Regions from separate parts of the Ferdinandcohnia sp. GQ5 genome, predicted to be linked through region 2. Evidence: riboswitches for the same ligand, from Rfam matches in the RefSeq annotation. Region 2 holds a riboswitch; each other region holds the start of a gene.
The links. A riboswitch is a leader RNA that binds a small molecule or an ion and turns the genes downstream of it on or off. The one in region 2 is predicted to bind thiamine pyrophosphate.
Positions count from the first base shown of each region.

Region 1 (3,286 bases), on a different contig from region 2:
CATGTGAACTCGCCATTATTATATAATAGGTCATCCGCAGTATCTTCAAGATGTCCACCTTTAATCAAAATGGCCCCTTTATAGGTTTCGGACAATTTTTGGGCAGCCACTTGCATGTCTTCCTTCGTGGTAATCTCCATCCCACCAAGCGCCTCAGCCTCATGAATATTGGGTGTAATAATAGTAGCAAGCGGAATTAATTGACTAATCAAGGCGTCCATTGCCGATTCACTCAAAAGTCTACTCCCACTAGTTGATATCATGACTGGATCCACTACTATATTTGAAGGCTTATATTCTTCTAGTTTTTCCACGATTTTATGGATGATTTCAGGAGATGACACCATGCCGATCTTTACACTATCAGGAAAAATATCAGTCATGATGCAATCCAGCTGTTGCCCGACAAATTCAGGAGTCGAATCGAGAACCCCGTATACGCCAGTTGTATTTTGAGCAGTAAGAGCTGTGATTGCACTCATTGCATACATATTATGGGCTGTAATTGTTTTAATATCTGCCTGAATTCCAGCTCCTCCACTACAATCAGATCCTGCAATCGTCAATACCTTTTTCATTATTTTCCACTCCCTACCATCGTTGCTGAAAGCTTATTTAACTCCTTTGTAGCGGCTGTGATATCGGACTGTGCAAAGATTGCCGATACAACCGCAACACCGTCTACCCCACTTCCAACTAACTCTAAAATATTTGTTTTATTAATCCCACCAATTGCAACGATGGGAATCGAAACACTCTTACAAATTTCTTGCACGGTTTCGAATGTCATTGGTTTCGCGTCTTTTTTTGTACCTGTTGGGAATACCGAACCAATACCAAGATAATCTGCACCAGCTTTCTCAGCAGCAATAGCTTGTTCTACATTTTGAGCCGACACGCCTAGAATTTTATCCGTGCCAATCATTTCACGTACTTTTTCAACCCGCATATCCTCTTGACCAACATGCACACCATCTGCATCACAAGCTAGCGCAATTTCAACATTATCGTTAATAACAAAAGGAATATCATAAAAAGCCGTTAACATTTTAAGTTCAATAGCTTCTTGTAAAAAATCATCATACCCAAGATTCTTTTCTCTTAGTTGAAGGAATGTAATACCACCTTTTAACGCTGCTTCGACTTGTTCCACTAAGGTTTGGCTGCCTGTCCAGGCACGGTCTGTTACTGCATATAGTTGCATAAATTTTTTATCGATTTTCAATGTTCATACCACCTTGCAGTTGCAAAAAATTTAGTTTACTCATCGCATCAATCAAGTACATACGGAATGATGAAGTTCCTGCATCCATTTCTTCTACTTTTTGATGAGCTAATTCACCGCAATATCCCATTGCGCTCACTGCTGCGGCTGTACTCTTTAAAATTTCACTAGGATTCGCTCCACAATAAGCAGCTACAACAGAAGTAAGCATACAGCCTGTCCCTGTAATTTTCGACATCAACGGATGGCCATTTCTGATTGCAAATGCTTCGTTCGTGTTCGCAACGATATCTATAGCACCTGTGATTACAATGACTGCACCTGTTTGTTTACTTACCTGTTTAGCAAACTGAATCATTTCTTCGAGATTACCTTCATTGATGACGTCTTCTGCAGCTGCGTCCACACCTTTGGTATTTCCACTGCCTGCATGCACCGTTTTTATTTCTGATAGGTTCCCTCTGATAACAGCAAATCGTATCTCATCTAAAAGCTGATAAACAGTATTAGTTCTTAGGCTGGACGCCCCTGCTCCAACTGGATCCAAAACAACAGGATGTCCTAGTTTGTTTGCTGCCTTCCCTGCTAAAATCATAGATTCTATCGTTCTCTCATTTAATGTACCGATATTAATCACAAGCGCATTGCAAATACTTGTAATATCCACCACTTCTTTTGGATCGTCCGCCATAATTGGTGAACCTCCACAAGCAAGGACAATATTTGCAACATCATTAACCGTCACATAGTTTGTAATATTATGGACGAGCGGTGTTTTTTGTCTAACGTTTTTTAAGATTTGCTCAAACATGGTAATCCTCCATTCAAATAAAAAATGCGGTATACCTGAAACAGATATACCGCATGAATCGTCATACTTACACACATTCCCTACGTTGGCATTATCCAAATCAGGTAAAGGGTCAAAGCTACATTTTGCTTACTCTCAGCCCACAAGTGTGAGCTCCCCTGCACTATTCAATTTGATTCTATTATAGCATACGAATCTGTGCTGTCATTCTTTTTAAGTCCTATACATTTTTCCGGAGGCTTAATGCATCATATTGTCGTCTATGTTGTCAATGTATAGTGTCCCATCTTTTTGTACCTCTGCATAAAAGACCTCAGATGCATCCGTCACCCCAGCATTTTTTAATTGTTGGTTTAGCCAGTTTGTATCTAAATTTAATCTAGAAAGATTCATGTTATTAATTACACCGTCTGAGATGACCTCGGTCGAGGTTGGATATATATAGGGATTACTCTTAACACTGGCATCCTCTTTTGTGTAAGGCATTTTATGTTCGTATGGCATCACCGAAAGTTGGCCACTAGTTTCAAAGATGGCATACTGTACATCTTTAATAGAAAAGTACCCTTTTTGTCTTAATATTGAATTAAGGGTATCCATATCTAGTCGTGTTGAACGAAGTGAATTCTCCATAACCTTTCCTTCTTTTATCACAATGATCGGTTCCCCTGTTGTTACTTTCCTTGCTTTTTTCGACTTTATATCAATAAAAGCAATCGCTAATGTAAAAACAGTCCAGCCTATTAACGCTAGTACCCCATTTACTATACTTACATTTGAATTCATTGCAAAATTTGCGGCAATAGAGCCTATAGCAATGGCAGAAACAAAATTAAAAAATGTCATTTGACTGATTTCTTTTCTTCCCATTATTCTTGCAAGTACAAATAACACAACAAAAGCAATAGCGATCCTTAGTAAGAGCTGTGAAGCAGCCATCATAAAACTCCTTTTTAGTTTGTTGAGATTTATTTTATCCCTAATAAAGCGATTTAATTAATTCACCCAATTTTAAAAAAAGAATTGTTTTCTTCACAACAATAGTGTACGATACATAGTATAAATCAAATACTGTATGTCATATAGTAATAAAAATGAGGTGGGTAAATGAGTGATTTATTTAACTCATTAATAACTGAACTAAGAAGAGGAACGTTGACACTAGCGGTTTTGAGTCAATTACGAACCCCACAATATGGCTATTCCCTAGTCCAGTTATTAGAGGGGTCAGGTATCAACATTGAGCAAAG
Region 1 is NZ_JCAXEW010000011.1:120,105-123,390, reverse strand. Features, by position in the region: gene thiD (bifunctional hydroxymethylpyrimidine kinase/phosphomethylpyrimidine kinase) at 1-578, opposite strand, end outside; gene thiE (thiamine phosphate synthase) at 578-1,225, opposite strand; gene thiM (hydroxyethylthiazole kinase) at 1,212-2,036, opposite strand; TPP riboswitch at 2,097-2,206, opposite strand; gene AC6CHV_RS14835 (YetF domain-containing protein) at 2,277-2,975, opposite strand; gene AC6CHV_RS14830 (helix-turn-helix transcriptional regulator) at 3,144-3,286, shown strand, end outside.
Region 1: it holds a riboswitch for thiamine pyrophosphate, as region 2 does, so the genes downstream of both, thiM (hydroxyethylthiazole kinase) here and thiT (energy-coupled thiamine transporter ThiT) in region 2, are expected to answer to the same signal.

Region 2 (3,286 bases):
AACTTGCTAACCCAATCACCCACTGAAAATAAACGAGAATTGCACTAAAAATACTTGTGATAACAAGTAATGCATATAAGGGATAGCGAAACAACTTTCTTTTGTAAAAGTCTGGCATGTAATTTTCAGCTCCTAAAGCTTTGTTTTACTTCTTTTTACTAATTCGATTTCGCAGTTGGAATCCTAAGTCAATTATACCTAAGATTCGAATAATATAAAGGAGAATTGGTGTTAAGATCGTTAGAACAATCGGTACGACCTTTGGAATTCTTTTTTGATAACAGTAATAATAAATAAATGACAAGCCTTGAATGACCATTAGCAACTGCATAATAAAAAAGAAATTTAAAAAGGCAGTATATCCAAATGTACCCTTTTCCATCTCAACAAAGCTCAAAAGTAAAATCAATAAGTAATACCATAAGACACTCTTTGGAAAATTAATCTCACGAAATGGCGGGAAAGGATTTATTTTTACCCGAAGCCTTACCAGAATAGGTTTAATGGCCACAACTGTTATAAAAGCCAAAAACATCGCAAGAAAAACAAACATACTTGGAATCATGTATTGCATCATTTCTACTGACTCTTCTAGCTGTTTAATGGCTTCTGTATTCATTTCTCCCCCTGTTGCCCTCATTATACTCTCAGCCATGGCAAAAGATTCTTGTGTACTTTCTTTAAGCACTTCAGTAACATTCACTTGTAAAACAAGGTTAACCGTGACAAACATCAGCACAATGGAAAACAAGTAGGACAAACATGCGCCTAAGAAAAGTTCGATTCCACTTCTTCCTCTGTTGATCATTTCACCCAATAAAATCCCTGTAACACCAAACATTATCGTAAGTATAATCCCCATTACAGAACCTAATAGTCCTGAGAGGAAAAAAGCGATAAGTAAAAATAACAATGACTGCTTTACTTTATACTTCACTGTAAACAGAATAAATGGAATGGGCAAAAGGAATGAAAGTACCGTTCCAAGTAGCGGGAGATATAGACTGACAAGTAACAGTACACTGTATACTGCTAAAAGCATGGCACCTTCTGTTAATAATTTTGTATTTTTCACCTTTTCACCTCAACTTATTTGCAACACACCTTCTGAAGAAAAGTGCCTGGCGCTTGGACCCCTCAAGCCAATGGCGTATGGAACTTGACATCAAAAAAAGTGCATGTTTTATAACCACTTTCTATTTTAAAGATTTACTAGGAAGTCTTCAACTTTTGTACTTCCATTGGATTTGTTGACTTCGGCTTTGACATAGAACACGGCAGTCTTTAGTTGAAGTTCCACTGTGACGAAACTTTTTGTTTTACTTTTCCCTAATTTCTATTATGATAGTAATTAATTAATAAACGTAACCACAAGGGGAGCAATTTGCTGAGAGTGAACGTTAAACGTTCAGACCCTTCGAACCTGTTAGTTAATGCTAGCGTAGGAATGTGGAGATTTATGAGAACTTATCCTTTTATTAAAGTTGTTCTCCTTTGGGGTGCGTTTTGTTCATTACACACTTCAAGGGGGTTTTTTTATGAGAAATACTAGGTTGCAGTCCATGATTGAAGCGGCGATTTTTGCCGTATTAGCGCTAGCACTAGATATGTTTGTGCCATCAATAAAAATTGGTCCTTCCATCTCTATATCATTCGCGATGATCCCTATATTCATTGTCGCACTTAGATGGGGACTTAAAATTGGTTTCCTTTCCGGTTTTTTATGGGGACTTCTGCAAGTGATCTTTGATCCCTGGATTATCCATCCAGTTCAAGGAGCCATCGATTATTTCTTAGCTTTTTCTTTCATTGGGTTTGCTGGTTTATTTAGAAACGGCGTTCAAGAAAGCTTACGAACTGGTAACAAAGGTAAATCATTAGCTTTAATCATTAGTGCCATTTTCATTGGAAGCCTTGCTCGCTACTTTTGGCATTTCGTATCAGGTTTTGTATTCTTCGCTGAACAACTCAAAGGCTTTGAAGCAGTATGGTTTTCTCTTACAGCTAACGGTATCACTTTTTTAGGTGCATTCATCTTCTGTTCCATTATCATGACCTTATTGATTCTTTCTTCACCCCGTTTCTTCGTACTTAAACAGGAAGTACAGAAACGATTCTAATCGTTCTCTAAATAAACAACAAAAAAGCGATGACCGCATTAGGCGATCATCGCTTTTCTTTATTATTCACCAGATACATATGGTAATAATGCCATTTGACGAGCACGTTTAATAGCAACTGTTAATTTACGTTGGTATTTTGCGCTTGTACCTGTTACACGACGAGGTAAAATTTTACCACGTTCAGAAACGAATTTTTTAAGTAAATCTACTTCTTTATAGTCGATGTGTGTAATTCCATTAGCTGTGAAGTAACACACTTTACGACGCTTTGCACGTCCACCTTTACGTCCGCCTGCCATTGATTTTCCCTCCTTTTAAGTGTTGATTATATGATTGACTTACAAGTTAGAATGGAAGATCATCATCTGAAATATCGATAGGTTGTCCATCATTTGCAAATGGATCTTGGTCTACTCTTGTAGGTCCTTGGTTTTGATTTGGGTTCTGATTCTGTCCAAATGGAGAATAGCCGCCTTGGCCTTGGTTACCTTGGTTACCGCCAAAACCACCTTGATTGCCACCATAGCTGCCTTGATTACCGCCATAGCCACCGCCAAAGTTACCTCCACCGCTACGCTGTTGGTCATTTGCATTTCTTGGTTCAAGGAATTGAACACTTTCTGCTACAACCTCAGTAACATATACGCGTTTGCCATCCTGGCCTTCATAATTTCTTGTTTGAAGACGACCATCAACGCCTGCTAAGCTGCCCTTCTTCAAGAAGTTTGCAACATTCTCAGCTGGTCGGCGCCATACAACGCAATTAATGAAGTCAGCTTCACGTTCACCTGACTGATTCGTAAATGCTCGATTCACTGCGAGCGTGAAGGTTGCTACCGCAACTCCACTTGGTGTATATCGTAATTCAGGGTCTTTTGTAAGTCTCCCTACAAGAACTACGCGATTCATCATCAGAACCATCTCCTAACAGGATATTCAAACAGAGCCTATACTCTAATAAATTCTTATGCTTCTTCTTTAACAACGATATGACGGATAATGTCTTCGTTGATCTTCGCTAAACGATCGAATTCGTTTACTGCTTCAGCGTTTGACATTACGTTAAGAATCATGTAGTAACCATCGCGGAAATCATTGATTTCATATGCTAAACGGCGCTTACCCCATTCTTTTACGTTTGTAATCTCCGCACCATTGTCAGT
Region 2 is NZ_JCAXEW010000014.1:147,133-150,418, forward strand. Features, by position in the region: gene AC6CHV_RS17425 (DHH family phosphoesterase) at 1-118, opposite strand, end outside; gene AC6CHV_RS17430 (YybS family protein) at 146-1,075, opposite strand; TPP riboswitch at 1,364-1,465, shown strand; gene thiT (energy-coupled thiamine transporter ThiT) at 1,539-2,120, shown strand; gene rpsR (30S ribosomal protein S18) at 2,183-2,422, opposite strand; gene ssb (single-stranded DNA-binding protein) at 2,469-3,035, opposite strand; gene rpsF (30S ribosomal protein S6) at 3,089-3,286, opposite strand, start outside.

Region 3 (3,286 bases), on a different contig from region 2:
TACATCATCTCGGTTTGGTAAACCTAAGTGTTCTTTTGGTGTAACATAACATAGCATAGCCGTACCAAACCAACCAATCATGGCTGCGCCTATTGCAGAAGTAATATGATCATAGCCAGGGGCTATATCAGTTGTAAGTGGACCTAGAGTATAGAACGGAGCTTCCTTACAAACCTCAAGTTGTTTGTCCATGTTTTCTTTAATAAGGTGCATTGGTACGTGACCAGGACCTTCAACCATTACCTGTACATCATGCTCCCAAGCAATTTTTGTTAGTTCTCCAAGAGTTTCTAATTCCGCAAATTGCGCTTCATCATTAGCATCAGCAATTGAACCAGGACGTAGACCATCTCCTAAAGAGAATGCAACATCATAAGTTTTCATGATTTCACAGATTTCATCAAAATGAGTATATAAAAAGTTTTCTTTGTGGTGGTGAAGACACCATTGTGCCATAATAGATCCACCCCGGGATACAATACCTGTTAAACGTTTGGCTGTTAACGGGACATATCGCAAAAGAACACCAGCATGAATGGTGAAGTAATCCACGCCTTGCTCGGCTTGCTCAATCAAAGTATCACGGTAAACCTCCCAAGTAAGGTCTTCGGCAACACCATTTACCTTTTCAAGTGCTTGGTAGATAGGAACGGTTCCTACAGGAACAGCTGAATTGCGAATAATCCATTCCCTTGTTGTATGAATGTTTTTCCCTGTTGATAGGTCCATAATAGTATCAGCACCCCATCGTGTAGCCCATGTCATTTTTTCGACCTCTTCTTCGATGGAGGATGAAACAGCAGAATTCCCAATATTTGCATTGATTTTAACATGGAAATTACGTCCTATAATCATAGGCTCTGCCTCTAGATGATTGATATTAGAAGGGATTATTGCTCGACCTCTTGCAACTTCTTCACGCACAAATTCAGGTTTCATATTTTCCCTTAATGCGATAAATTCCATCTCAGGAGTGATGATGCCCTTCCTTGCATAATGAAGCTGTGTGACATTTCTACCTTTTTTGGCACGTAATGGTTTACGCTTTAAACCTGGGAACACATTATTTTTAGCACGTGGGTCATTCTCGTCCTTATATCCATTGTCTGTAGCCTTAACTTTTCTTCCTTCATATTCCTCAACATCTCCTCGTTCATGGATCCATGTGCTTCGAAGAGGAGGCAGACCTTTTGTAATATCAGCTGAATAATTAGCATCCGTATAAGGTCCGCTTGTATCATAGACACGAACTGGTTGATTTTCTTCTTCACCAAAGGCGCCCGTTGTAGGACTTAGTTTAATTTCACGCATTGGTACCTTGATATCAGGTCTTGAGCCTTCAACATAAACTTTTTTACTACCTGAAAAACTAGACATGATGGAAATGTTTTTTTCGTTTAAAGAAGTTGTTGACATAGAGTAAATCTCTCCCATTTTTTAAATTAAAGGACGAGCTCTAGACAATAAAAGCGGAATTAAAGAAATGAATTAAATAAAAAAAGCCGAATCCAAAAAGGATGGACCGGCTTTGTATGTAGAAGTTTATTCAATACATGAATTATTTTTTCTAACTTCCCCACGCTAGTATTATCTAGATCAGGTCCAAAGGGTCAAGAAACTTCAACGTGTTTCCCTCTCAGCCCAACTTATTGGACTCCCCTAGTTATTTCTATTCAATTTTGTATTAGTATACATGAGATTTAAGTAAAATAAAAGTAGCAATAAATAAATATAAAAATAAAAACCATTTGGTTTAGAGACGGACAGCAATAGGTTTGCTTAGGAAGAAAAAGAAGTATATAAGGTCATTTATCTTAGAAAAGACATCCCGAGATTTTTGTCCTATCCCAGAAAAGAAAATATAATACATAAAATACTAAATGCTGCGCATCATGCTCCCTAATTAGGGTTTATGCAACCATGGAATTTTATTTTAGTTACTTCAAATGAAAATAAAGAAAAGTTAATTTGGGCAGCTGATAAGGAAAGAAAAGCATTGACTATTCATTATGAGTAGAAAAAGAAAGCTACAAGAATCTCCTGGACGTAGATTTATAAGTAAGCGTAAAATAGGTCCCACCTGTTTAGCAGATGGGGCCAATTTTACACTTGCTTGTATTATTACTCATCAATTTGTTTTGAATTTTTACGAATAACTCCAATTCCCCAAAGGAGCAAGGGAATACCTATCATATTTATGGGGAGAACAAATGGAAGCCAATATTTTTCAAGATAAGAAACTGAAGCTGCATTATTATTAGGATAAATCAAAGAAAGTACTATTGAAGCTATTGCTACAAACCAAATAACCTTTCGCCAATCCTTTATATTTAGCCATTGTGCTATACCATAACTAGATACGAATAGGTAAATGGACAATTTTATAAATATACTGAAGATCCATATAACAGTCACAATTATTTCTAAATTTTGTATGAATTGCATAAGCGATATATATCTCGCCATCTCAAAAAATGGATACCATAGTCTTGAAGACAAATCTGCTCCAAATACCATTAGAATTTCTAGCGTTGAAATAGTCACTAAAATAGCTACAACTCCTACACCCCATACAGCCCATGTTACTCCTTTTTTCGGTTCTTCTGTAAAAGAGAGTAGCATCATTATTAAAACCGACTCACCATAAAACGATACAGGCGTTAAAGCTCCTTGTAAAATCGATTTTAGTCCTGAGTCAGTATAAACAGGTAGAATCTTATCCCATTCTATATTATTAAAATTAAGCAACAGAGTAATAATAACCATTACAAATATCAAAGGGCCCATGATTTCACTACACCGGCCAATGCCTTCAATCCCCCCTATGTAATTCACATAAATTACTAAAAGTAATAAAAGTACAATTAAAATAAACAACGGGGTTTTCGTAAATAAAGTCATTTGGATAATTTCAGATGATTGACGAAAAATAACTCCTATTACAGAAAGCCAATGGATAAAATATGGAATTACTATTATTCTCCCTAACCATTTCCCTAATATGCTTTGACTAAACTGAATGAATGTTTGGTTAGGATAGAGAAGACTTAGTTTTCCAGCAGCAAAGGTGATTCCTATTCCTGCTAACCCAGCAAGAACAAATGAAATCCAAGCGTCCTGCTTTGCTTCTTCAATAGCAGGTGATTGTGTTAATAACAAAACCATTCCAATTTCTAGAGATGCAATCATCCAAAATATTTGATACTTGGAAATCTTCATTTCTGGATCTCACTTTCTTTCAAATGTAATGGAGAACCAGTTACCCCAGTTCGATCAATACGTATAT
Region 3 is NZ_JCAXEW010000002.1:237,680-240,965, forward strand. Features, by position in the region: gene thiC (phosphomethylpyrimidine synthase ThiC) at 1-1,416, opposite strand, end outside; TPP riboswitch at 1,557-1,671, opposite strand; gene AC6CHV_RS03170 (endospore germination permease) at 2,122-3,219, opposite strand; gene AC6CHV_RS03175 (Ger(x)C family spore germination protein) at 3,216-3,286, opposite strand, start outside.
Region 3: it holds a riboswitch for thiamine pyrophosphate, as region 2 does, so the genes downstream of both, thiC (phosphomethylpyrimidine synthase ThiC) here and thiT (energy-coupled thiamine transporter ThiT) in region 2, are expected to answer to the same signal.